DNA from 3 places in the Colwellia sp. MB02u-9 genome. Region 2 is predicted to be linked to each of the others. Evidence: riboswitches for the same ligand, from Rfam matches in the RefSeq annotation. Region 2 holds a riboswitch; each other region holds the start of a gene.
The links. Region 2 has a riboswitch for cyclic di-GMP ahead of H4J65_RS03420 (molecular chaperone). Riboswitches for the same ligand answer to the same signal wherever they lie in the genome.
Positions count from the first base shown of each region.

Region 1: linked by a shared signal. The riboswitch ahead of H4J65_RS02420 (DUF3718 domain-containing protein) and the one ahead of H4J65_RS03420 (molecular chaperone) in region 2 are both predicted to bind cyclic di-GMP.
Region 3: linked by a shared signal. The riboswitch ahead of H4J65_RS01240 (hypothetical protein) and the one ahead of H4J65_RS03420 (molecular chaperone) in region 2 are both predicted to bind cyclic di-GMP.

Region 1 is NZ_JACGVF010000068.1:28,709-36,630, forward strand. It holds gene H4J65_RS02390 (carboxyl transferase domain-containing protein) at 1-388, shown strand, start outside; gene H4J65_RS02395 (enoyl-CoA hydratase/isomerase family protein) at 402-1,247, shown strand; gene H4J65_RS02400 (acetyl/propionyl/methylcrotonyl-CoA carboxylase subunit alpha) at 1,253-3,265, shown strand; gene H4J65_RS02405 (hydroxymethylglutaryl-CoA lyase) at 3,265-4,182, shown strand; gene H4J65_RS02410 (CoA transferase subunit A) at 4,294-5,001, shown strand; gene H4J65_RS02415 (3-oxoacid CoA-transferase subunit B) at 5,025-5,681, shown strand; cyclic di-GMP riboswitch class I at 6,338-6,430, shown strand; gene H4J65_RS02420 (DUF3718 domain-containing protein) at 6,538-6,855, shown strand; gene H4J65_RS02425 (patatin-like phospholipase family protein) at 7,123-7,922, shown strand, end outside.
Region 2 is NZ_JACGVF010000069.1:183,879-191,800, forward strand. It holds gene H4J65_RS03400 (hypothetical protein) at 1-895, opposite strand, end outside; gene H4J65_RS03405 (hypothetical protein) at 1,104-1,490, opposite strand; gene H4J65_RS03410 (hypothetical protein) at 1,554-2,015, opposite strand; gene H4J65_RS03415 (hypothetical protein) at 2,074-2,496, opposite strand; gene H4J65_RS03420 (molecular chaperone) at 2,508-3,224, opposite strand; cyclic di-GMP riboswitch class I at 3,354-3,429, opposite strand; gene H4J65_RS03425 (hypothetical protein) at 4,062-4,322, shown strand; gene H4J65_RS03430 (hypothetical protein) at 4,434-7,922, opposite strand, start outside.
Region 3 is NZ_JACGVF010000063.1:50,792-58,713, forward strand. It holds gene H4J65_RS01205 (acyl-CoA dehydrogenase) at 1-297, opposite strand, end outside; gene H4J65_RS01210 (LysR family transcriptional regulator) at 428-1,315, shown strand; gene H4J65_RS01215 (hypothetical protein) at 1,767-1,982, shown strand; gene H4J65_RS01220 (DUF2141 domain-containing protein) at 2,263-2,781, opposite strand; gene H4J65_RS01225 (hypothetical protein) at 3,175-3,582, opposite strand; gene H4J65_RS01230 (protein disulfide oxidoreductase) at 4,040-4,522, shown strand; gene H4J65_RS01235 (VF530 family DNA-binding protein) at 4,892-5,209, opposite strand; cyclic di-GMP riboswitch class I at 5,518-5,603, shown strand; gene H4J65_RS01240 (hypothetical protein) at 5,668-7,047, shown strand; gene H4J65_RS01245 (hypothetical protein) at 7,266-7,922, opposite strand, start outside.

The DNA.
Region 1 (7,922 bases), on a different contig from region 2:
TAAATTTACCATTTTAATTGGTGGTAGTTTCGGTGCAGGTAACTATGGCATGTGTGGCCGTGCTTACGACCCACGCTTTCTCTTTATGTGGCCAAACTCGCGTATTTCAGTGATGGGTGGCGAACAAGCGGCTGGCGTATTAGCCCAAGTTAAACGTGATCAAAAAGACCTTCGTGGTGAACAATGGAGCGCAGAAGAAGAAGCAAACTTCAAACAACCCATCATCGATAATTACGAACATCAAGGTCATCCATATTATGCCTCAGCACGTTTATGGGACGATGGCGTGATTGACCCTGCCGATACCCGTCAAGTGCTTGGTTTAGCTATTTCAGCGTCACTTAATAAACCTATAAAAGAGACCAAGTTTGGTCTGTTTAGAATGTAGGGGTGAATTGATCATGCTTTCATATAACCAAATAAAAAGTCCTAGTGAACAGGTATTGTTCGATGTTGACAACCGCGGCGTAGCAACGGTTACCTTAAATAATCCTGAAAAGCATAATGCCTTTGATGACAGTATTATTTTTGCACTAAATCACCTATTTCAGGCCATAGCACAATGCCATGACATTAATGTCATGGTGTTAGCGTCAACCGGAAAAAACTTTTCTGCCGGCGCTGATTTAGCTTGGATGCAGCGCATGGCATCTTACTCTTATGAAGAGAATTTATCGGACGCTAACGCCCTCGCCCAAATGTTGAAAAACCTTAATTTCTTGCCACAGCCTACCATTGCTAAAGTGCAAGGTGCTGCCTTTGGCGGCGCTGTTGGGCTAGCAAGCTGTTGCGATATTGTCCTTGCCAGCGACAAAGCGAGCTTTTGTTTAAGTGAAGTAAAGTTAGGCTTAATTCCTGCCACCATTAGCCCTTATGTGGTTAACGCAATCGGCCAGAAAGCCAGCAGACGTTATTTTCAAACTGCTGAGCGATTTTTTGCTGACAAAGCACAGCAACTTGGTTTAGTCGATGAAATATACCCGTTAACCGTATTAGATAGCGCAGTTACTGAAATGGTAAACACACTATTAGCCAATGGGCCATTGGCCGTGCGACAAGCGAAGCAGCTAGCCTTTGATGTAGCTTACCAAGATATTGACGAAGCACTGATTAAAAACACCTGTGAACGTATTGCAGCCATTCGTGTTTCCGCAGAAGGTCAAGAAGGCCTAACGGCATTTTTTGAAAAGCGCCAACCTGCTTGGCAAGCCGAGTCAAAAACATCAACAAATAAAGGCGAAGGATAAAATTTATGTTTACTAAAATACTAATTGCCAACCGTGGTGAAATCGCCTGTCGTGTTATTAAAACCGCACGCAAAATGGGCATATTAACAGTCGCGGTTTATTCTGATGCTGATGCTGACTCATTACACGTCAATATGGCCGATGAAGCGATCCATATTGGTGGCTCACCTTCACGCGAAAGTTACTTATTATCAGAGAAAGTAATTGAAGCCGCGAAACGTACCGGCGCGCAAGCCATTCATCCAGGTTACGGCTTTCTTTCTGAAAATGCTGAGTTTTGTCGCATGTGTAGCAAAGAAGGTATTACTTTTATTGGCCCACCGGTTGCTGCTATTGAAGCTATGGGGTCAAAGTCTGCCGCTAAAAATATTATGGAAAAGGCCCAAGTGCCTTTAGTGCCAGGTTATCATGGTGATGACCAATCGGAGGCCGTGATCAAAAAAGCCGCTGATGATATGGGCTATCCGGTATTACTCAAAGCTACCGCTGGCGGCGGTGGTAAAGGTATGCGCCAAGTTTGGCATGAAAATGAGTTTGCTGAAGGATTTGCCGCCGCTAAACGCGAAGCAAAATCATCTTTTGGTGATGATAGAATGTTAGTTGAAAAGTACTTAACTCAACCTCGCCATGTTGAAATTCAAGTGTTCTGTGATAATCACCAAAACGCAGTTTATCTTTTTGAGCGCGACTGTTCAGTGCAGCGTCGTCATCAAAAAGTAATTGAAGAAGCGCCAGCCTTTAGTATGAGCGAAGAGCTACGCACCCAAATGGGTGAGTCGGCTATAAAATCAGCACAAGCTATTGGTTATCAAGGTGCCGGTACGGTTGAATTTTTACTTGATGTTGATGGTTCATTTTACTTTATGGAAATGAATACTCGCTTACAAGTAGAGCACCCAGTGACTGAACTAATTACTGGTCAAGATCTGGTAGAATGGCAATTACGTGTTGCGGCAGGTGAAGTATTACCTAAAGCTCAACACGAACTGAAAATTAACGGCCATGCTTTTGAAGCCCGAATTTACGCTGAAGATCCCAACAATGACTTTTTACCTGCCACTGGCAAGTTAGACTTTTTACAACCGCCCGTTGAAAGTGAATTTGTTCGTGTTGATACCGGTGTACGCCAAGGGGATGAAGTGAGCGTGTTTTACGATCCTATGATTGCAAAATTAATTGTTTGGGATGAAAGCCGTGAAAAAGCCTTACAGCGTCTAGCGAAAGCCTTGTCGGAGTATCGTATAAGTGGTGTGACAACCAATATCGATTTTCTTTATAACTTAGCCACTTGTGCGCCATTTGTTAATGCGGATATCGACACCAGTTTTATTGAAAAAAACCAAGCCATAATATTTCATGACAACGAGCAATCCCTTGCTGGCGAATTGCCGATGGCGGCGCTTTATTTAGTGTTGTCACAAGCACAGCAAGCACAAGCAAAGGCCGCAAAAACCAACGACCCATTCTCACCTTGGAATATGACGAATGCTTGGCGTTTAAATGAAGCGAATATTCATCACATGGTATTGGCTCATAATGGCACAGAATACCCGATTATAGTCGAGCAAAAGCGTCAAGGTAGTGGTAGTTATTACTTAATTTCGGTTGATGGCCAAACCGTTGACTGTCAAGGTCGTATTGAAAACGAGACGTTATACGCCAGTATTGACGGCTACCGCAGTCATGCAACGATTGCAAAAAATGCTAACCAAATTAGCCTGTTCCATCAAAACGGTGTGTTTAATTTTATCCATATATTGCCAGACTGTGGCGATAATAGTGCTGATGATAACCATGGTGGTTTACTTGCGCCCATGAACGGCACCATGGTGTCAGTCTTAATAAAAGCCGGTGATAATGTGATTGCCAATCAACCCTTGATGATTATGGAGGCAATGAAGATGGAGCATACCATTCGCGCGCCAAGTAATGGTGTTGTAGATGCTCTATATTATAAAGATGGTGATATGGTTGACGGTGGTGCTGAATTAATCGCCTTTACCGCAGAGGAAGCATAATGACTGATATTGCTCAATTTTCATTACCGAACTCAGTAAAAATAGTTGAAGTGGGTCCACGTGATGGTCTACAAAATGAAAAGCTACAGATTAGCGCAGAAGATAAAATAGCGTTAATTGAAAAGTTAGCTGACGCCGGTGTCAGCTACATTGAAAGCGGCAGTTTTGTCTCGCCTAAATGGGTGCCACAAATGGCCACTTCTAGTGATGTTTTCAAAGGTATTAAGCGCAAAAGCGGTGTTACGTACGCCGCATTAACGCCAAATATGAAAGGCTTTGAAGCAGCAATGGCGGTGAATGCTAATGAAGTCGCTATTTTTGGCGCAGCATCAGAAGCCTTTAGTCAAAAAAATATTAATTGCTCGATTGATGAAAGTTTGCAACGTTTTGAATCCATTATGCAAGCTGCAAAAGCCGCCAACATTCGTGTGCGTGGCTATGTGTCTTGTGTCGTTGGCTGTCCTTACGATGGTGATATTGCAGCAGAAAAAGTAGCCGAAGTTGCAGAAAAGTTATATAAAATGGGCTGTTACGAAATATCACTTGGCGACACCATTGGTGTTGGTACGCCAGCCAGTGTCCAAAAAATGTTACAGGCTGTTAGTGCTAAAGTCCCCATTGATAAGTTGGCTGTGCACTTTCATGATACCTATGGACAGGCTTTGACCAACATTTACGCAGCGCTTGCTATGGGCGTAAAGGTAGTCGATAGTGCTATTGCAGGTCTTGGTGGTTGCCCATATGCTAAGGGTGCATCAGGCAATGTCGCCACTGAAGACGTGTTATATATGCTCAATGGCTTAGGTATAAAAACTAATATTGATTTTGACAAATTACTGGCTGCAGGATGGTTTATTAGCGACAAATTAGGCAAGGCGCCGTTATCAAAAGTCTCGATAGCCTATCGTGCAAAATAATCTAAAATATAGACTAAAAAGTTAACTAAAAAGTTACCTGGCGTTGATAGTGAGCATTACCTACATCAGCGAATAAAATATAAATTAAACATTAATATTGAGGAGTAAATAATGGCAGGATTTGACAAAGTAGTGTCAAGCTATGAAGAAGCAATGGCCGGTCTTGAAGACAATATGACCGTAATTGCTGGTGGTTTTGGTTTATGTGGTATTCCTGAAAATTTAATACGCGAAATTCAGCGTAAAGGCACTAAAGGCTTAACCCTGGTTTCAAATAACTGCGGTGTAGACGATTTTGGTCTCGGCATTTTACTGCCTGACCGTCAAATAAAAAAAATTATCGCCTCTTACGTAGGTGAAAATGCTGAGTTCGAACGTCAGATGATGAACGGTGAACTCGAAGTTGAATTAACACCACAAGGCACCTTAGCAGAAAAAATGCGTGCTGGCGGTGCTGGTATTCCGGCTTTCTTTACGGCGACAGGCTATGGCACACCAGTAGCCGAAGGCAAAGAGGAACGTGAATTTGACGGGCGGCATTACATTTTAGAACCGGCAATTAAAGGCGATTTCGCTATTGTAAAAGCGTGGAAAGCCGATCGTTATGGCAACTTAGTGTTTAGAAAAACCGCGCGTAACTTCAATCCTATGGCAGCAACCGCAGGCAAAATAACCGTAGTAGAAGTAGAAGAGATTGTGGAGCCAGGCGAACTAGACCCTGATCACATTCATACGCCGGGCATTTATGTTAATCGCTTAATCTTAGGTACATTCGAAAAACGCATTGAACAGCGCACTGTTCGTAGCGACTCAGAATAATCAGTGTTAGTAAGGAGTAATTTATGGCTTTAACAAGAGAACAACTAGCACAGCGGGTAGCACAAGAATTACAAGACGGTTACTACGTTAACTTAGGTATAGGTATTCCAACCTTAGTGGCAAACTATATTCCCGAAGGGATCGAAGTCATGCTGCAGTCTGAAAACGGCTTACTAGGCATGGGACAATTTCCCACCGAAGCAGAAATTGACGCCGATCTGATCAATGCGGGTAAACAAACAGTGACAATGGCAAAAGGCGCATCAATTTTTGATTCAGCAGAATCATTTGCCATGATCAGAGGCGGTCACGTTGATTTAACCGTTTTAGGCGCCTTTGAGGTTGATGTAAATGGTAATATTGCCTCTTACATGATCCCTGGTAAGTTAATTAAAGGTATGGGCGGTGCGATGGATTTAGTCGCCGGTGCAGACAATATTATTGTGACCATGACCCATGCCTCTAAGCATGGTGTGTCTAAGTTGTTAAGTAATTGTACGCTGCCGTTAACCGGTAAAGGCTGTATTAAAAGGGTATTAACTGATTTAGCTTTTATTGAAATAAAAAATGGTAAGTTTTACTTATTAGAGCGTGCACCTGGCGTGTCAGTCGCAGAAATAATATCATTAACTGAAGGTGAACTTGTTGTTGAAGGCGACGTGCCTGAGATGCAATTATAAAGTGATAACCTGCAGTTGATAATTAATAAAAACATATAAAATAAGGGGCTGCGGTCCCTTTTTGTATTCAGTTTGGCGTTATAATTCGCCGAAGTCCCATCATAGTCATCGCTTATATTGATCTATGAAAAATATTAATATTTAATTAGTTATTACGATTTAAGCTAAAAATGCATTTCACCTGTTGCATTAATTAACTGGTCTTCTCTATACGAAGATCAAAAAGCGAAATACAAGACATTTGTTTGATAACTAGTCGCTCTAATTATTAAGTAAGTAACGCAGTAGAGGGGTGTTTTAACTTGGTAAATAATCAGAAAATTAGTGAGATTGCTATTACCGCCATGCTTCTAACTTGCTCCCCTCTCCACAAAATTCACCAGGTTTAGTAACACAACTTCATACTGCCAAACCGCCCCTAAATATCAACCGTCAAGCAAGGTATTAGTTGCACAAAATAGCTACTGTGGATAACGTCTAGAACCTTTGAATTAACGCTCTACATTTCTATAAAAACATCTTCAAAATCAATAACGTTATAGGTAAAGCTTATAAAATCGCCATTTGTAAAATAATTAAGTCAACTAGGTGTTAAATACCAATAAGTTGTAACCCTTGGGTTGCAATTAACTACGACTTTAGTGATAATTACACTAACAAAGAAAAGGCAAAACACGCGAAAACGTGTTACGCAAAACCACCGGTCTAAGGATAGTACTATCTTTATCTATGACAGCGGAGTCACCGTGTTATTAGGTACATCCTGTGGTTTTTTCTTTTATTAACTCTATTTGTATTATAAAAGGTTATTAAAGTGAAAAAATTATTACTAGTTACTACCATTACTGCTTTAACAATGACGTCTATTGTATCACCGCCAAAAGCGCAAGCTGCTGACATTGCACTAAGTATATGTGAGTATGTTGCTGCAGACGACAAAAGACGTATGCGTTCATTCTTAAAGGCGAATAGATTAAGAATTCGTGATATTTTTTCAGATATTAAGTGTAATGGTCAAAACTTGTTAGAATTTGCTGCTACCAGGGGTTCAGTTGAGATAGGCTCTTTGATGATTGGAAAATTACCAAGAGACGTTGTTTCTGAAAATCTACCCCTTATTCAACATGGGTCGCAACCATTAATCGACGCTGCAAACGAACGTGTTGGTGGTTAGTGGTTTATTTTCCTGTAGACGTTTAACTCAAACTGATAACCATTGAATTAAGTACATGAGAAATTTTTTATTTCAATGACTACAAGTTCAATGGCTATCAGTTAAATGTTTTACTAGTCAATAATTCTTGTGTCATTAAAAGGCTAGCATTTGCTGGCCTTTTTTCTATTAACCTGCACTGGCAAACAAATATTATTCATTTCAACTAGCCACCCTATAGAAAACTGATTAAAATCACGCTCGACTTTAATAACATCGGTTTAATTAATGACGAATAAACGTAGCTACATCAACAGTAATAACGCTTTAGTATTAACCGGTGGAGGCGCACGTGCCGCCTATCAGGTCGGTGTTTTGTCTGCGATAGCTAAATTTATGCCACGCAATCATGGTGTGCCTTTTCCAATTATTTGTGGTACGTCAGCAGGTGCTATCAACTCAACCGCATTAGCTTGTTATGCCTCCTGTTTTCAATTGGCGGTCAAGAAGTTGGAGTGGGTCTGGAAAAATCTCGATCCTGAAAGAATTTATCATACCGATCCCCTACGTGTGTTTAGTCACTTAATCGGTGGGGTTTTAGGTAACTTTCAGGCAGATTATGCCAATAAAAGTGCCCGAAGCTTATTAAACAACGCGCCGCTTAGACAACTGCTTGAAACCGTAGTAGATTTTAGCCGAATAGATACCAATATTAGACGCGGTTATCTCTCCGCAGTATCGGTGACAGCATCAAGTTATTCCAGCGGTGACTCGATTAGTTTTTTTCAATCAGAAGCGTCTATTTCGCCTTGGTTTAGAGCAAAGCGACGGGGCGAGCCTACGCAATTAAACAGCCAACATTTAATGGCATCAGCGGCCATTCCGTTAGTTTTTCCGTCAGAAAGAATACAACGCCATCATTTAGGCGATGGTTCAGTTCACCAGTTGTCTCCGTTAAGTCCTGCCATCCACTTAGGAGCAGAAAAAATATTTATTGTTGGTGTCGAGCAACCAAAAGAGCCGCTTCATGCGGTTGAAAATAACCCACATCCACCAACAACAGCGGCAATCGCAAGTCACTTACTTGA
Region 2 (7,922 bases):
AGCCACGAATGTTGCTGTTGTAGCCTAGCAGGTTATTGCCACGGATATAATTGTCTCCAATAATGAGCGTTTTATCCTGTAAAATATAAGGATATTTTAGGCTAATATTAGCGAGGTTTTTATTGGGATAAAGGCTATGCCTGATATTAAAATCACCATAAAGTAGCTGCGCACTATACTCAATGTCAACATTTCCCTTGTTTTGCTCTGCCCCATTTTTAAAGTAGCTACTTATATCATTAATGTCATAGCGTAGCTTAAGCATACCAAAATCGATGAGCTTTCTGTCCTCTTGCATAAAGAAGTCTTTTTCTGGTGTGGCAGACTGACTGTTTTTCTCTTCTTCGATACCTCGCTTTCTTCTTTGTGCCGCAATCCGGTAGTCTAGGGGTAGGCTAAAATCGGGTGATATTACTAAAGTGTAACTTTCTGCCCGCCACTGAACCGCCTTAATAGGCAGCAGCTCACTGATCCCCTGAGGGTCCAAATAGATCTGGCCATCTATGATGATGGTGTTTAGATTAGTAAGCTTTTTTGTTATATACCTTGCTTTGCTATCTGGAAAGAGACTAGCTGCCATAAAGAGTTTTATGTTTTCACCTTCAATGGACAATTTGCTATATTCGCGCAATTCACTAAAGGCTATAAAATCCTTGATTGCAATATAAATGCCGCCATCATAATCACTTTTGACCTCGTAGAACTCTTGCTTTAGGTAGCGACCAACTTTGAGGGTGATCATATCGTCAAAATACTCATCCTGTGTATTGGCGAAAGTGGGATGAATAAAAAGCAAGCTGTATAGCATGAGGAAAACTGGACTGATTAAGCCTGTGGGCACTTTTTGAATGGCCGAAAAAAACATTACTAGGCTATCAGGAAATTTAAGCAACATTTTTAGGCCGCTAAAACGTATGTAAACTGCAAAAGCGCAGGCGCTAAAAGGTATAAAAAAAAGAGATTAAAAGCGCTAGCGTCGTAGAGTGACTTTTGCAAGGAAGGTCGCTTATAGGTTATTAAAAAAAAGTGCTTTGATTTAAACAACGGTTACTTGGAGTGTGGGTAGCCCAATATATTCAGTGCTTTTAGTGAATTTAAAAGACTTAATCACCATCAAGATAGTCAACTTGGTATTTAATTCTTTTGCTATGTTTACCGCTGATATTTTTTTCTCCCAGCAGTGAAAAACCAATTGTAAATTCGCCTTCGCCATATTTATTTAAAGTAATGATTTTTTGTTTAGGCTGCAGGTTTTCAATCCTGACACCAGGAGTAAGGTACACGACCCCATTGGTTTTGATCTGCAATTTCACCTGTTTATTGGCTTTGCCTTCAACGGTGATAAGCACACCCTCTTCAGGATAAACCTTCAGCCTGCTGCCGTTATAAAGATAGAGGTCTTGTAATTGGGCATTTTTTACGCCGACAATCTCTAGTGAAAAAACCGAAGGTGCAAAAATAAACACTAATAAAAATAAAAATTTGTTCATTGCTTGGTAACCAGGTTAAAAAAGGCAACTATCAAGTTGCCTGAATAATGATTAAGTTTATGCTTAACTTGTAACTTTAGTCACCGTTGTATCAGCGATAGCATCATAATTCACTGAAATGGTAATAATTTCACTAACATCAGCCTCTGTCACATTAGCGGTATCTAGGCCAACATTAAAAGTAAGAGCTTGCGATGTAGTTGTATCCACAAAACCTATTGCTGAACCGGTCGTATCACCAGTTAAAAGAGCCAATGCACCATCAGTTGTAACTGTATAACTAAATGTTTCTAGCGCTTCACCCACGACGGTAGCAATAACCGCTTCAGTTGAAATAACTGAGTCAGTGTAAACATCGCCAAAGTCGATTGTTGCTGTATCTACCGTGACAGAAATGGGTGTTACATAATGAGCAACAACATTTAAGGTATCGCTTACTTGCCCATCTAAGGTCGCAGAATCATTCGCAGCCATTGCTGTTGAAGAGATGGCTAGTATTGATGTTGCTAATAATAATTTTTTCATTTTTATCTCACTTGTATTGCTTTGATGATGAATAAACTGCCTTTTTATCAAAGAAAGCCTATTCGGGGATGTCGTTGTAGGCCACCAGTACCGTAATTGTCGCAGACAAATCGCTGCTCATATCACGGGTACTAAGGTCTACATAAAATTCATGGGCTTGGTCAGCCCCGTTTGCTGTTGCTACATAAGTCATGGTATTTGTTGTATAGCCTGTGTTGGCCGTGCGCGACACTTGTAAAACATTACTGTTGTCGTCATTACTTATTTCGACGGTATAGTCATAGCCACTCTCGGCATTCACCGTAAAATCAACCACTACACTGTCTACCTCGCTATCACGGTACACATCGCCAAAATCAATACTTGTAACAGCAAGCCAGAGCGATATTTCTTTAACCGCCTCACCATTGATATAAAAAGACCCTTCTTCAGCGGCCAAGCAGCTTGAAAAAAGTAATAATATTACAGCGAATTTACGCACTTTTAGCGCAGTTAAAGAACAAAGCTAAATGCTTTAGAAAAATCAATTTTGTCATTGGCAAAAACAATTTCTACATAATCAGTATCTGTATTCATCGCTATCGATTGATTGAGCTTAACCAGCTGCTCGCGATAGAAACCTTTTTTAAAGTTTTCTTCTTTAATCAATGCGTTATTTTGGTAAAACTTAACAGCAATATTAAGAGGATAAGAATAATTCCCCTCATTTTTAAGCTCACCTTGTAATTGATAACCTTCATCGGCTTTTACCATCCGTAAATTTTCAAAATCCATAGCACTTTTAAGTTCACCTTTTCTGGCATAGTAGGGGATCCCTATGTTCATCAACATGGTAACTTGACCAGAATTTTTTCTTGGTGGCAGCTCTTTAAATACCAGTAGCGCAACATATTCTCCATCAGCTAAGTCTTTTTTTATTCTGGGCGCTATCCTTACTTGGATCTGACCTTTAGGTGGTATCAATACTATTTTTGGATAAGCGACCAATTGATCGCCCAAGTAATACTTGGCTTTAGCCCATGGCGGTTTTTCAAAGTCGACCCTAACTCGAACAGGCTTGTTGCTCTGATTGACCAGGGTAGTGTCTTGCGTGACCGGTTGGTCCAGATCTACCCCAAAACTTGTTTGGGTGACCGTAAAGGCACTAAAGCTGCTAATGGAATAAGTGCAAAGTAATAGTGCAATAACACCTTGTAAGTAATTTTTCATATGAATCAAATAATTCCTGCTACATTTTTATCTTTAACGAATTTTACAAAATTCAGGCAAAAAAAATGGCCCTCATAAAGAAGACCATAGATAAAAAAATAGCTCAGGAAACAAAAGTGTTTATCCACTCTCGGCAACTGGCTACCATTTTACAGGCCCTTTAGCTTTGCGTCCCTAGATTTCCCTAGGTTTGCGATTTATTTATAGGTTTGCAATTTATTTACTTTCTAAACAGTACAACGAGATTAGATAACCGCCATAAAAAGCGTTTATCTGATAATGACTTATGTTACATCTCTGTACTGATCGATAATTAAGCTTTGCTATATTATTTATTAGGCTTACCGTATCACAAATATGGTGTATGTTAAAACTAGCTACTTATGATGAATATTCAGACAGTTTAAAACTTGTATTGTACAAGCTCAGTTTATAGTGTCGTTATCGAACCGCTAGTGCTTGTAAACTCATAAAGTAGGCAAGAGAAAGGATTAACACAAAAGTGTCACATCAGAAAAATAAGCGCTCATTTTGAACGCATTTTAAACAATAAAAAATGTCAGGCTGGCGAAGTTAATGTTGGAGAAATAGACTAGTGGCGGGGTAATTAAGCTGATTTTTTGTAAAAATATCTGTTACTTAATTCATGGGAAAATTAGGATAAAAAATAATTATAAAATTTATAATTATTTTTTATCCTAATTTTTAATGAGAGGGTGGTGGAGTCTGTAGAACAAGCAGGTTTTCTCTGCCAATTTAGCCAGGTAAAAATGCAAGGCTATTTGTTCTCATCTATTAAATATTTTTCCTATGTATAATGCAAAAATAGAAAGGGTTATGAATGAGTTGGTATTAATAACACCACAGAAAAAAAATAGCAGCCTTGAAATAAACGCATTACTAATTAAAGGGTTACTTAGGGATGGTGATTTTATCAGAAGAGATAATAGCAATCATTTAATGACCTTAGAAGCTTGCATTACCATAATAAAAATACTGGTGGATGAAATTAATTTAAAAGACAAAAGTGATAGCGATATTAATGTTTTTACGGAATTAACAAACGAAGAAAAAGATTTTTTAAGCTCAGTTTTTTAAGCTCAATTTTTTAAACCACAAAAAAAACCGCATAAATGCGGTTTTTTTATTTGTTCATTGCCTATCAACTTATGTGGTCAGTAAAAGCAACCACTATCTTTTAGCTTATAACTAAGGGTGAGAGCGTAACTTTAAGGTTGATGTCTCTGCATCATAAATCAGCACGCGTTGGTAAGCTGGCAATAAGTAACTTTCAGCGCTGCCATCCGCTATAACCTCTGACCAAAGCTCTACTTGAGCCGCGTTATATTTACTATAAGTAATACCTAAGGTTGGATCAAAACGATAGAAATAACTGTTGTTACCGCTATCTGTGGTGCTGTTAAAGGTTTGCACATTAGCATTGCCTTGAAGTCGGCCGTTGTCAGTGTAGATAGTGCCGTCAAAACTTGCCCATTCGCTGGTGCTATTAGCGCTATAAATCGTCTCACCGTTATCACTCATGGCAAAGCTCGATAAGTTAGTAAAGGCTGCATTGATATAGGCTGGCTCATTTATCACTGATATCGTTTCACTGGCATAAGCGTTATAACTTAGTGCAAAGCGTTCAAGTGAGGTGCTTGCTTGCTTGTAGACCATAAATATATCTGCACTATTGGCGTGGGCAATGGTTGAAACGAAATAGGCATTGTTTTGAAGCCAATATTGGCGCGTTAAATTTAGGTCGGCGTACTCCAACGTTTGTGTGATAACAAGGGGTATTCCAGCAATTATTTTTATCATCAGAGGGCGGTATTCTATGGTGATCTTGTCACTATTTATTTGATTAAACTGATGACTGTTTAAGTCAAATTGATAATGATTAATCCGTGTTTTTTCAAGCCCGTCTTCATCTAAATAAGTTTCGCTATTCGATGCTAACAGCATTGAACCGTCAGGGTGGATCACTAAGTTGGTTAAATCGACATCGACTAATGGTGACCTTGTGGTGTTAATTAACGCGCCAGAAATAACATGATAAGTATTAATTTTATTGCCTTGAGCAATATAAACGTAAGGTCGCATCGGATCTAGCACCAGGCCTGAGGTATTGAAGCTAATATTACTGATATCAAGGTCATTGGCATCATTGACGCCTTTATTGAAGGTGACGTTAATGCGGCCTAATAACGCGGTATCAGCGGTAGTCGGTGATAAGGTTATTACCGCACTATGAACACCGTCAGTCGCTATATTGGCGGGTGTGCCCGTGATAGTCAGTGTGTTGTTGGTGCTGTCAGTTGATAAAGATAACCAGCTAACGTCAGTACTGGCTTGCCAAGCGATATTAGTTTCGCTGTTGGTTAAAATATCAAGGGTATGTACGAGTGTTTGCTCGGTGGCTAAACTATTAAAAGCCAGTGACGGGTAGTTACTACTTAACCTTATGGCATCAATAGCCAGATCAACCGTAATCACTTTTGTGGTGCCACTAGCGGGGTCGTATATCGAGATACTGGCGGTCATTAAGCCCCAACCGGTAATTAAACTAGTATCAATATCAATTAATATTCTCTCGCCATTGTCATCACTTTGCGGTGTTAGTATCAGCCAAGGTGCACTGGCCGTTGCTTGCCAATTAGCAGAAATATTTGACAGTGTCAGTGTTTGTTTTGCTATGGCGCTGTTGCCAAAAGTGGTATTAAAGGCGAGTGTTTCAACCGAGCTTGAAATTTGGCTTAAAGTGATAACATCTATGCTGTCAGCACTGCTTGATGTTAAAACTGCACGGTTATCACCATTGGCAATTAACATTTTGGTGGGTTGATTTTCACCTAGCTCAATACTGTTAGCAAGGGTTTGTTGTTCGTTATAAACATCGATTTTAAAACCAACTTCCGAGTCAAATCTCACATAGTGAGGGCGATCATTAGCACTATGCGCAAGCGCTAAATTAGTCATGGCTGCATTGCTATTTAACACGCCATTGTCGATAAAGGTTGTACCATCAAAACTTATCCATTCACTTGTTGGGCTAATCGTGTAAATATTTTTCTCATCAGCGGTAACATAGAAATCGTTAATTTGCTCGTTTTCACCTAATAATTCAGGTCGATAACTGTGGCTTATTTCTGTGGTGATGGGGTTGCGGCCAAAATCATTCACGTTGACATTTAAGCGCTTTATCGACATTAAATCATCGCTAGTGCTTACGTCTAAGGCGAATAGGGTTTGATTTTGTTCAGCAACATTAAAGGCTTGGGTAAAAAAGGCGTTAGGGCCATCGAAGCCAACACGCATTAGGTTTTCGTCGGCAAATTCTAAAATGGTGGTTGCCACAAAATAGCGACCATTAAGGCGAATAAATTTTATCGGTTCGTTGGTAATATCAACATCAGTTAACTCAACAACGCTCATGTCACTGAGGTTGATTTGATATCTATGTATGCTGATTTCACTGGTGTTTTCATCAATGACGGTAGTTTCGAGCGCTTTTGCTAACATCATGCTAGCATCGGGATGAATAATTAGCTGTTCTAGTAAAGTATCTGCTGGCGCTATAACGGTTGTGGATAATAATTCATTAGTATAAAGGTGATAGCTGCGTAGTTCATTGTTGGTGGCAACATAATACTGTGGCAGTAAAGGATTAGTTACTACACCATCAGCGTTAGCGACAATATTGAGTGAGTTATTTTCACTGAGTAAGTCAGATTTATAAAAACTCACTTGAATAGTTTCTGCCGTCGCTGTGGTTTGTTCATTGCCACTTAGGGTGATCTCGGCGATCGTGGTTGCGTTATTCGCTAAGGCTGTGCTGTCGGCAACCAGTGTTAATTCATTAGTGTCGGCGTTAGGCGTTAGGGTTAACCACGCCGCTTCGGTTGTTGCTTGCCAGCCCCAAGGCAAAATACTATTTGAATTAATGTTAAGCGTAGTTTGGTTGTTACTAATATTAGCGGTTTTTGCTAGGGCAACGGTTGCTCTGTCTGCAAATAAATGAATATTGTCTAAGCTCAATTCAACAGGATACTCTGTTGTGCCTAGCGGGCTGGTGATATCTATGGTCGCAGGATAAAAGCCTGCGGTACTAAAGTGACTAACATCAGGGGTGGCGGTAATGGTTGTTACACCATCAATAAAACTTTTTTCAAGGCTGAGCCAAGGCACTGAACTGGCTAAGGTTAAATTATCTGCGCTTGAGCTCAGTGCAATGTTTTTCGAGGCAATGGCGTCAACACCGTAAGTATCATCGTAGGTAAGGGCCTGCCAAATCAGTAATGAAACATTAATATCGGCATGGACTAAGTTTGTTGTTGCCGTATCGCCACTGGATAATCTTAGGGTGGTACCGTAAAGGTTCGCTGCGATTCTATCAGCGTTAACCACATCAATATGAATAGTGGCAGAGGTGTCGGTTAGATTAGCAATGCGATAATTTAACCAAGCTACAGGCGCTGCGGTAGGGGCGAAGCCGAGTAATAAGCCATCACCATCAAAGGTAACATCAAGGGCTATGGTATGGTTTTGTGTTTGTAAAAATTCATGGGTAAATGCGACCGATGAAACTGATGCGCTAATGTTGAATGTTGGTGTTGTATCATTTGAACCACCACATGCTTGTAAAAATAGTAAGCTAAATAAAATAACCAATATTAAACGCATGTTTTTAATTTGTCC
Region 3 (7,922 bases), on a different contig from region 2:
GCGGTAACCACTATCAACACGTTCTACTTCACGAGCAATTAAACCATAGCTGACATAATTGACTTCACTGCCGCCATATTGAGCGGGTAAAGTAGCACCTAATAAGCCTAACTGACCTAACTCACGCATTATTTCGCGATCAAAGTGTTCATGTCTATTGGCTTCAAGCACACGTGGTTGAAGTTTTTCTTGGCAATAGTCATGGGCAGAATCGCGGATCATACGCTCTTCTTCAGTGAGTTGACTATCAAGAAACATCGGATCTTGCCAGTTAAAAGCAGTTAATTTTTGGCTCATAGGATTACCCTGTATGTACTGTTTTGCAGTAATAGTTTGATTTATGATTGTACTCTATCCTTAAAGCATAAATAAATATAATATATAGTTATTATATTTTTCATAACTTTTACTTATAGCACTTACTCATATGAATTTGAAACGTCTTGAATATTTTTGTCAATTAGCCGTACTGGGCAACTTTACGCGGGCAGCACATAAAATAGGCATTGCTCAACCCGCATTAACTATTGCCATTCAAAAGCTAGAACAAGAAGTTGGACTCAAGTTAATTAACCGTGCGGAAAAAAATGCTTTATTAACTGCTGAAGGTGAAGTGCTGTATAAACTGTCAACCCAACTATTAAGCCAAGTAAAACAAGTTGAATTAGAATTAGAAGAGTTAAAAAATCTCGAACGGGGCACCATTCGTTTTGGCGTTTCAGCCATGATGGGGTCTTACTACTTCCCAAAAATATTGACCGCATTTAAACAAAAACATCCAAAAATAAAAATACACTTGGTTGACCAAGGTACCGCAGCGCTGGAGAAAATGTTATTGAACGGCGAACTTGATTTAGCCTTAGTACGTGGTGATTTAGAAAATTCACAACTGCGTTACACTGAGCTGATTAATGAGGAAGTTGTTGCCGGCATGGCAAAGTCGCACCCACTAGCGGCTGAGCAAACCCTATCACTGGCACAATTTTGCCAACAGCCACTGGTGTTATTTCATGAGGGATATTTCTTACGTGAAGTGGTTAGTCAGTATGCAAAAAAACATCACTTAGCATTAGATGTTCGCATGGAAACTAATCTTATTGAGCTGCAAAAGTCATTGGTTCGCAATGGTGTTGGTATTACCACTTGTCTATCGCGTATTTTACAAAACGAGCAGCAGATGACCTCCATCCCCTTTGAGCCAAAAATTGAATTTAAATTGAGTTTAGCGTGGAAAAAAAATCATTCTGTTTCTCAAGCCAGTAAGGCTTTTATGACTTATTTAAGCTCAATGGTTGAGCCTTTGGAGGAAGCTTAACGGTTTTATATCACTTAGTTCATCTTAAAAGCAGTCGTAAGTACTGAGCCTAAGCGTACTTTAGCCACTTGTTATAACAGGGGTACAAAAGTGACACGCCGTTGATTAATTTTACGAAGGCAAGAATACTTAACTTAACGATATCTTGCTGTCACTTAACAGAATAAAACACTGATATTGCTGTTCATTGATAGTAATGAAGTTTTATCTTGATCACCCGGGTATACGCAATGCTTTGATTGTTTTTTAAAGAGTCTGACTTCTTTCCCTTTTTCTCAAAGATATAAAAAACCAAACACCTGAATAAAGTTGGTGGCTAAAAAATGATTAATAACAAGGCTAAAAATAGCCAAACCCTGTAGAAACTTGCATTCCAAAAGTCATCCCCCTATGGTGGTTACTAAAAGCAAGCTAATGCTTTAATTAACCAACTACAAAGGGAGTGCGACGAATGGAAAACAACAACGACCAAAGCATGAATAACTTTGCCGCCATAAAAACCACCATAGCCAATAACGAAGAACAACGGCTCAAAGAGTTACTGGCTGGCCAAGTAATGCAAGAACTTGAAAAAAGCTACCTCATCGACCTAGCCAAAATAGGAAATAATCACGCGATTTTGAAGATCCTAGAAGACATTCCTGTGGAAAATCAAGAACAGCAATAAGCTGAGTTTCAACTTTATAAAAGTTTTGAAAAATAGTATGAATTTGATTAGCCACAATTTGATTCGAATTTTCAAGCTTTGTTATCATACTGCGACCTGCCTCAAAACTTACATTGCTATCTAACGCCTAAGTTCAGGGGCATTTGAGTCGAAGCCTGTTTTTACGACAGCCAAAATGGGTGGCAGGTAAAATGTACGCTTCAACGATTTGTTAGGCACAGTAAACTCTCAATGGTCCTGCTTGATTGAAACAATGCCTAGGTATTCATGGAAAGGTCGCTCAATAAGTTAATCGAATCGTTAAATCAAGGTTTTTCCCATCGTACGAAAAGCTGGCGGTTTCAAACGATGGCGCGCTCATCAAGGCTTTTGCACCGCTTGAAAAACCGTAGCCTTCCGTCGGGACCCCTAGCAAGTTAGTGCCAAGCTTACCGTCCATATTTTTATCATGAATGACAACCAACGCATACCTTCCCGGCGGGATATCTAAAAAGTTGCAACGCGCCTGCGTATCTCGAATTTTCATCATCATTATATTGGTTGCGGAGTGCAAAAATTCAGTTGGGAAACCTGCTGAAGATTCGAAAAGCGCACAAGCTACAACCCCAGTGCTGTTTTTAATATTCGGAATTTTCACTTGAATTCCAGAGCACGTTGATTGGGCAAAGACCATAGCGGGAAGATGTGCAAACACCAGCACGGCCCAGCATACTAAACACCGAATCCCTTTAGAGAAGCGCCTCACCGGACGCCTGACAGTGGAGGCAAACGCAGACTTCCGATTAATTAATTCACTCATTAGTTCCCTCATAGCTTTTATTCCCCTAACCTGATTGGATCCGCCAATAGACGCCTAACGTCTTGATAACCCGCGACGGGTAGCCAGCAATGAAGCTGATCACTGACGGAACCTTGGCAAAACCAATGAACTTCGATTTGCCTCAGTGGCCATGGTCAGCTTTTATTAAATTGCTCAGCGATTTTTGCCGTTTGAGTCCAATATTGTCCATTTGGCCTCAAAACCAACAATGCAGCCTAGGAACATCAAGTACTACATGATACGTCAACCAGCATTGCATTGAAATATTAGTTACCCAGCGTGGCCATAGCCCAGACTTGATAACGTTTCCCCTGGATTAATTTTTTAGGTTGATAAAAAATATTGATGCCGATAACTAGGTCTTTTCTTGTATCATTGTACTATTTTTATATCATTTGTTTTCACACAAGTATTGTTGAAGTCGTCAAACTTATCGCATCTGGTTCGCACAAACGACTTCTGCCCTGAGTCGAAAGAACACTTAGTCTGATAATGACAGCTGCTGTTGAACTTTTCCCAGTACTGACATTCTTCAACGCATTGGAGATTTTTGTATGTATAAGTCTTTTTTTCAAACAGGCACTTTTTATTAAAATCGTCCCAGTACTGACAGTCTTTGAGCGCCTGCGGTACATCCTCAGTTAAGGTTAGGCCGCAGGTGACGGTGAGGTTTCCCTGTCGAAATGTTTCTCCCGTTTCAAGACTTACCTCTTTTGCGCAGACACTACCGGCTAAAAACGTCACCGCTCCAATGAAAGCCATTAAAAAAATTTTATTCATGATCTGATTCCTTATTAACTTAATTTTCTATAATCTAACAACACAACTGCAAAGACTGTAAGGTTTTGTTTCATATATCAAGGTTTCAAGTCGTTTTTATTTTTTAGCACTAACTGTGTAAAACTAACATCCCACTTAAAAAATTCAAATTGAATCATTTAGGATTTCCTTACTACTGAACTGAGTTGTCACAAATAAGAGGATCCTTCAATGACAGCTGTAGCGGCGAAGCAGACTATTTATTATGATGGCTTTGTACCTAAATTAGGTCAATTTTGTGGCGTAAGTACCGTTAAAGCAAATCTTCCAAGTAATTGCCATTTGGCCTTAAGAATTATTTATTGCTAACGACTTTTCAGTTCGCATTGAAAACATTAGAATAGTTAGTCTTAATGGAAACTATTCTCAACGAAAAGTGAAAATAATTAAAAAAATAGTCTTGTAGGAGAGGCAATAAATGAAGTCGTGGTTAAAACAAATCTCTTTTATTGTCATCGTTTTTCTCATCACGAGTTTTGCTGTAGATACGTGGCGAACTTGGGGGATTGATCGACAATCACTGCCCGATCTACAAGGAAAGACAATCTATAATAAAACCATTAATTTAAAGGAGCTAAGTTTTGAACAACCCATCTTGGTGTACTTTTGGGGGACTTGGTGTCCAGTTTGTTCCTTTGTTAGCCCTTCTATAGATACTATTTCACAGCATTACCCTGTTTACAGTATTGCCATGCAATCTGGTAATAATGAGACACTACAAAAATATATGGAAATAGAAAGTTATCAATTTAATGTCATTAACGACGATAATAATCGCATAGCTAACTCGTTAGGTGTGCAAGTTACGCCATTAGTAATGGTGATTGACCAAGGTGAACTCGTTCACTTCACAACAGGTTATGTGAGTTTATTTGGTTTATGGTGGCGCATTGCTTTTTAAAGATCTCAGGGCGTTAAGCGGAAGGTAGCAGCTATAATGTAGGGATAACGTAGCGATAAATTTTCTAATGCTTTGTTTTTTATGCGAGATTAGGATATATACTTTTATCCTAATCTGATAATTTGTCAGTCATAAACGTTAAACGCTAAGGGAAATATCGATGGTCATACATCAAAGACCTGATCCCGCAGGCTTATTGGCGATGGCAGACAATCCCTGAAATTTCGGGACTGTCGCAAAAACAACATACTGAATAGGACCTCTTTAGTCGCGCTGACAAAATAAAGGTAGATTATCTCGTTACTGCTTTGCTTATTAGCGCTGTAAACAGTGATAGTCGAATCCTTTAAATCACGTCTATTAATTGTCCTATGTTGGCCAAACAAAGGGGGCGGGCTTGGTGGAAGTCGTTTCTGATACGGCTGTTTTCTGAGAGAGTATCCCCCTGATTACTTTCCCCGTTGCTTTATGCTTACTACAAAATGTTTTTAGGTATAAAATTTCAACTCTACTGCGCGCCCAAGGGGTTGTACGAAGAAATTTTAAACTTGATTTAAGACGTGGTTTATTAGTGAAACAACGAATATTAAGTAACTCACCCATCTTATCCCAACCAACTTCCTTCTCCAACTCGGTTAGAATCTGTTCAAGTTTAACGCCGTGTAGAGGCTCATTACTGTTATTCATAGACCACCTAAAATCAAAAATAGCATTGTAACAAGTTTCCTAAATATTGACAGACTTATACGTTTAACTCAGGTAAAGCTATACGGAATGCCTATCTATGGTTTATTTTGACGGCATTTATTGCTTCGTTGTCATTTTAACGACTACTAACATATCAACATCATCGATCATCCGCTCAACCTCTCCTGTGAAATTGAACCCTTGATAACAATCTATTCCATAATTTTTATTTCTATAATCGCTAGAGCTACTACTTTTAATGACGAGTATAAATCACCTTGATTTTATCTTACCTTACAGTAGACTCGTGAAATAACTGGCAACTATTAATGAAAATTAATAGACGCAAAGCTACCAGCCTAAGTGCATTGCATAGGGTCGTGGGGTTGCAATTTATATGGATATTTTTACAACCTTTACTGTGATTTATTAATTACATCATTTATTAGAGGTTGTGGATGTTTTTCTCAAACAAGTATTTTATTCAATTCGTTGTTATTTTTCTCCTAAGTGCCTGTGGCGGAGGTGATAGTAGCGATACCGTCTCAAATCCACCACCAGTAACAACGCCTCCTGTAGCCACGTCACCTGTAACGGCTTCATGCGTCAATCCTCATTCTGCTGACTACCCTGAATTATATAAGGGTAAATTTGAAACCCCCTCCCCCAGAGGTAAACTTTCTAGCCATATAGTCAGAGGTATTAGTTTTAAAGACTACTCCCCTAGTTGGATTTATGATGGCCTATCCCAGTCTCAACGCGATAATTGTTCCAGAGATGAATATGTAAAATTAATGTATCTTGAAGCATTACAAGCAATGAATGCTTCTGGTGCACAAAGGGTTTGGGTTTACAATTATGGTCAGTGGAACGATAGCCAAGAACCATGGATAGTCGCCGAAGCTAATTATCATACGCCTAAAAAATATGTAGAATATATTGTTGAGCAAGCGCGTTTGCTCGACATTGATATTTATTTTTCTTGGCAGTTTACTCAAAACAATGTCGATGGCGATATTATTGTTGAGCAAGGTGAGAAACTCACGTTGGACAAGCTTAAAATCATATTAGATGCCCATCAAAACAATATGATTATTCAGGCAAAACATGCCCAAAAAATAGCTATAAAAGGTATTTCTGCTGACTGGAACGCGATGTGGGTCACCTTGCATACCGACGAATTAAAAGAATATTATATTGAGCGGTTTGCCGAAATTATCGATGATATCAGAGCCAATTTTGACGGTGAGATTACTTGGGGGCAAATAGGGACTGTAATTAATGATCAACGAATATTTTCCAGAGTAGATAGTATTTTAATCAATGCGTTACAGTGCTGCGGAAATCAATTTAACGCCGAAGAAGATGCTAAGCTAACAACGGAACTGATCAAGCAGAAAACCTTTGAGTCACTGACCAATCAGCATATGCAAATATATTGTGGTGATATTAACCAACCATGCTGGCACGGTACGTCAAATATAGAATTACCGATAACACTTATTATTCAAGTGCAAAGTCGTGAAGACTTTTTTCTCAATGGCTGGAAAGAAGATGGTTTCTGCACCCCAGGAAGTTTAGAAGACGGGACTGAAGTCAGTTGTATTCAAGAAAGTTTTGTCACTGACTTTTCTGTGCAATCAGTCGGCATAGAAGGCATTATGCAAGCAATCGAAGAGCAAGATACCTTTATGATTAACAGCGTCGACATTCACACCGGTTATTGGCTTTCACCCACGTTAACTCCCAATTTTGAAGGTTTCCCTAACACCTCTCAATCTATCCGCGGTAAACCGGCAGAGGATATTGTTAAGTATTGGTATACCGGACAAGAATAATTCACCTTATGTTAAAGTAATGGTCGGTAAATTTACCGCTCATTACTTTTAAATCCACCATGTGCTAAAAGTAGATAAAAATCGACTGTTGATTATTCTTAGTTATTTTATCAGCGTAAATAAAACGAATTATCCATCATGCGCTTAACCTCACCTTTAACACTTAGCCATTAATAGTGGTTGAATTGCCATTTTTATAAATATTATTTAAGCAGCGACTAAAAAACAAACGGAGAAACATACTCATCGTAAATATAAACTGCAATTTCTAGTCCGGCAAATACGATAGCGATATCACGTACCAAAACGAGTGTTTTATTTTCTTTTTTTGCATTAATCTCTTCGTCCAATGGCATTGGGAATAGTTCGTCAAGATGGTCAAAATCCACATATTTACCTTCCGCATTAATAGCCAGTAGCGCTTCTTGTTTTTTTAAGGTCAGGTCATTGTTTGCGTCTTTAATCCAGCTGTTAATGATATTTGAAGGCATAGTCATTGCGAAATAAGTAATGATGAAGAAAAATATCTTTTGAATTGCTCGCCATGCTTCAGGCCACCAGCCCTGTGAAACGTCATATGATAAGGTGGATACCACCCCTGCTAACGCCATGAAGTAAATGGCGGTCCAAGGCACGTAAATGACATATTTTAATCGAGTAAAATACTTTATAGCATCTTCATGAACCCAATATTGCTCACGTATTTTTTCAGCCGTCTTAGCTAAAAGAGCCTCTTTTTGATGCTGCTCAGCAAGTGCATGGCATTTTTCTGCATTTAATTTGATATAGTCCGCGCATCCTCTGCCATATGCTGCTTTCATATCTGCATCTTGAAATGGCGGATAAATCATAGAAATAACGTCTCCAGCATCGTT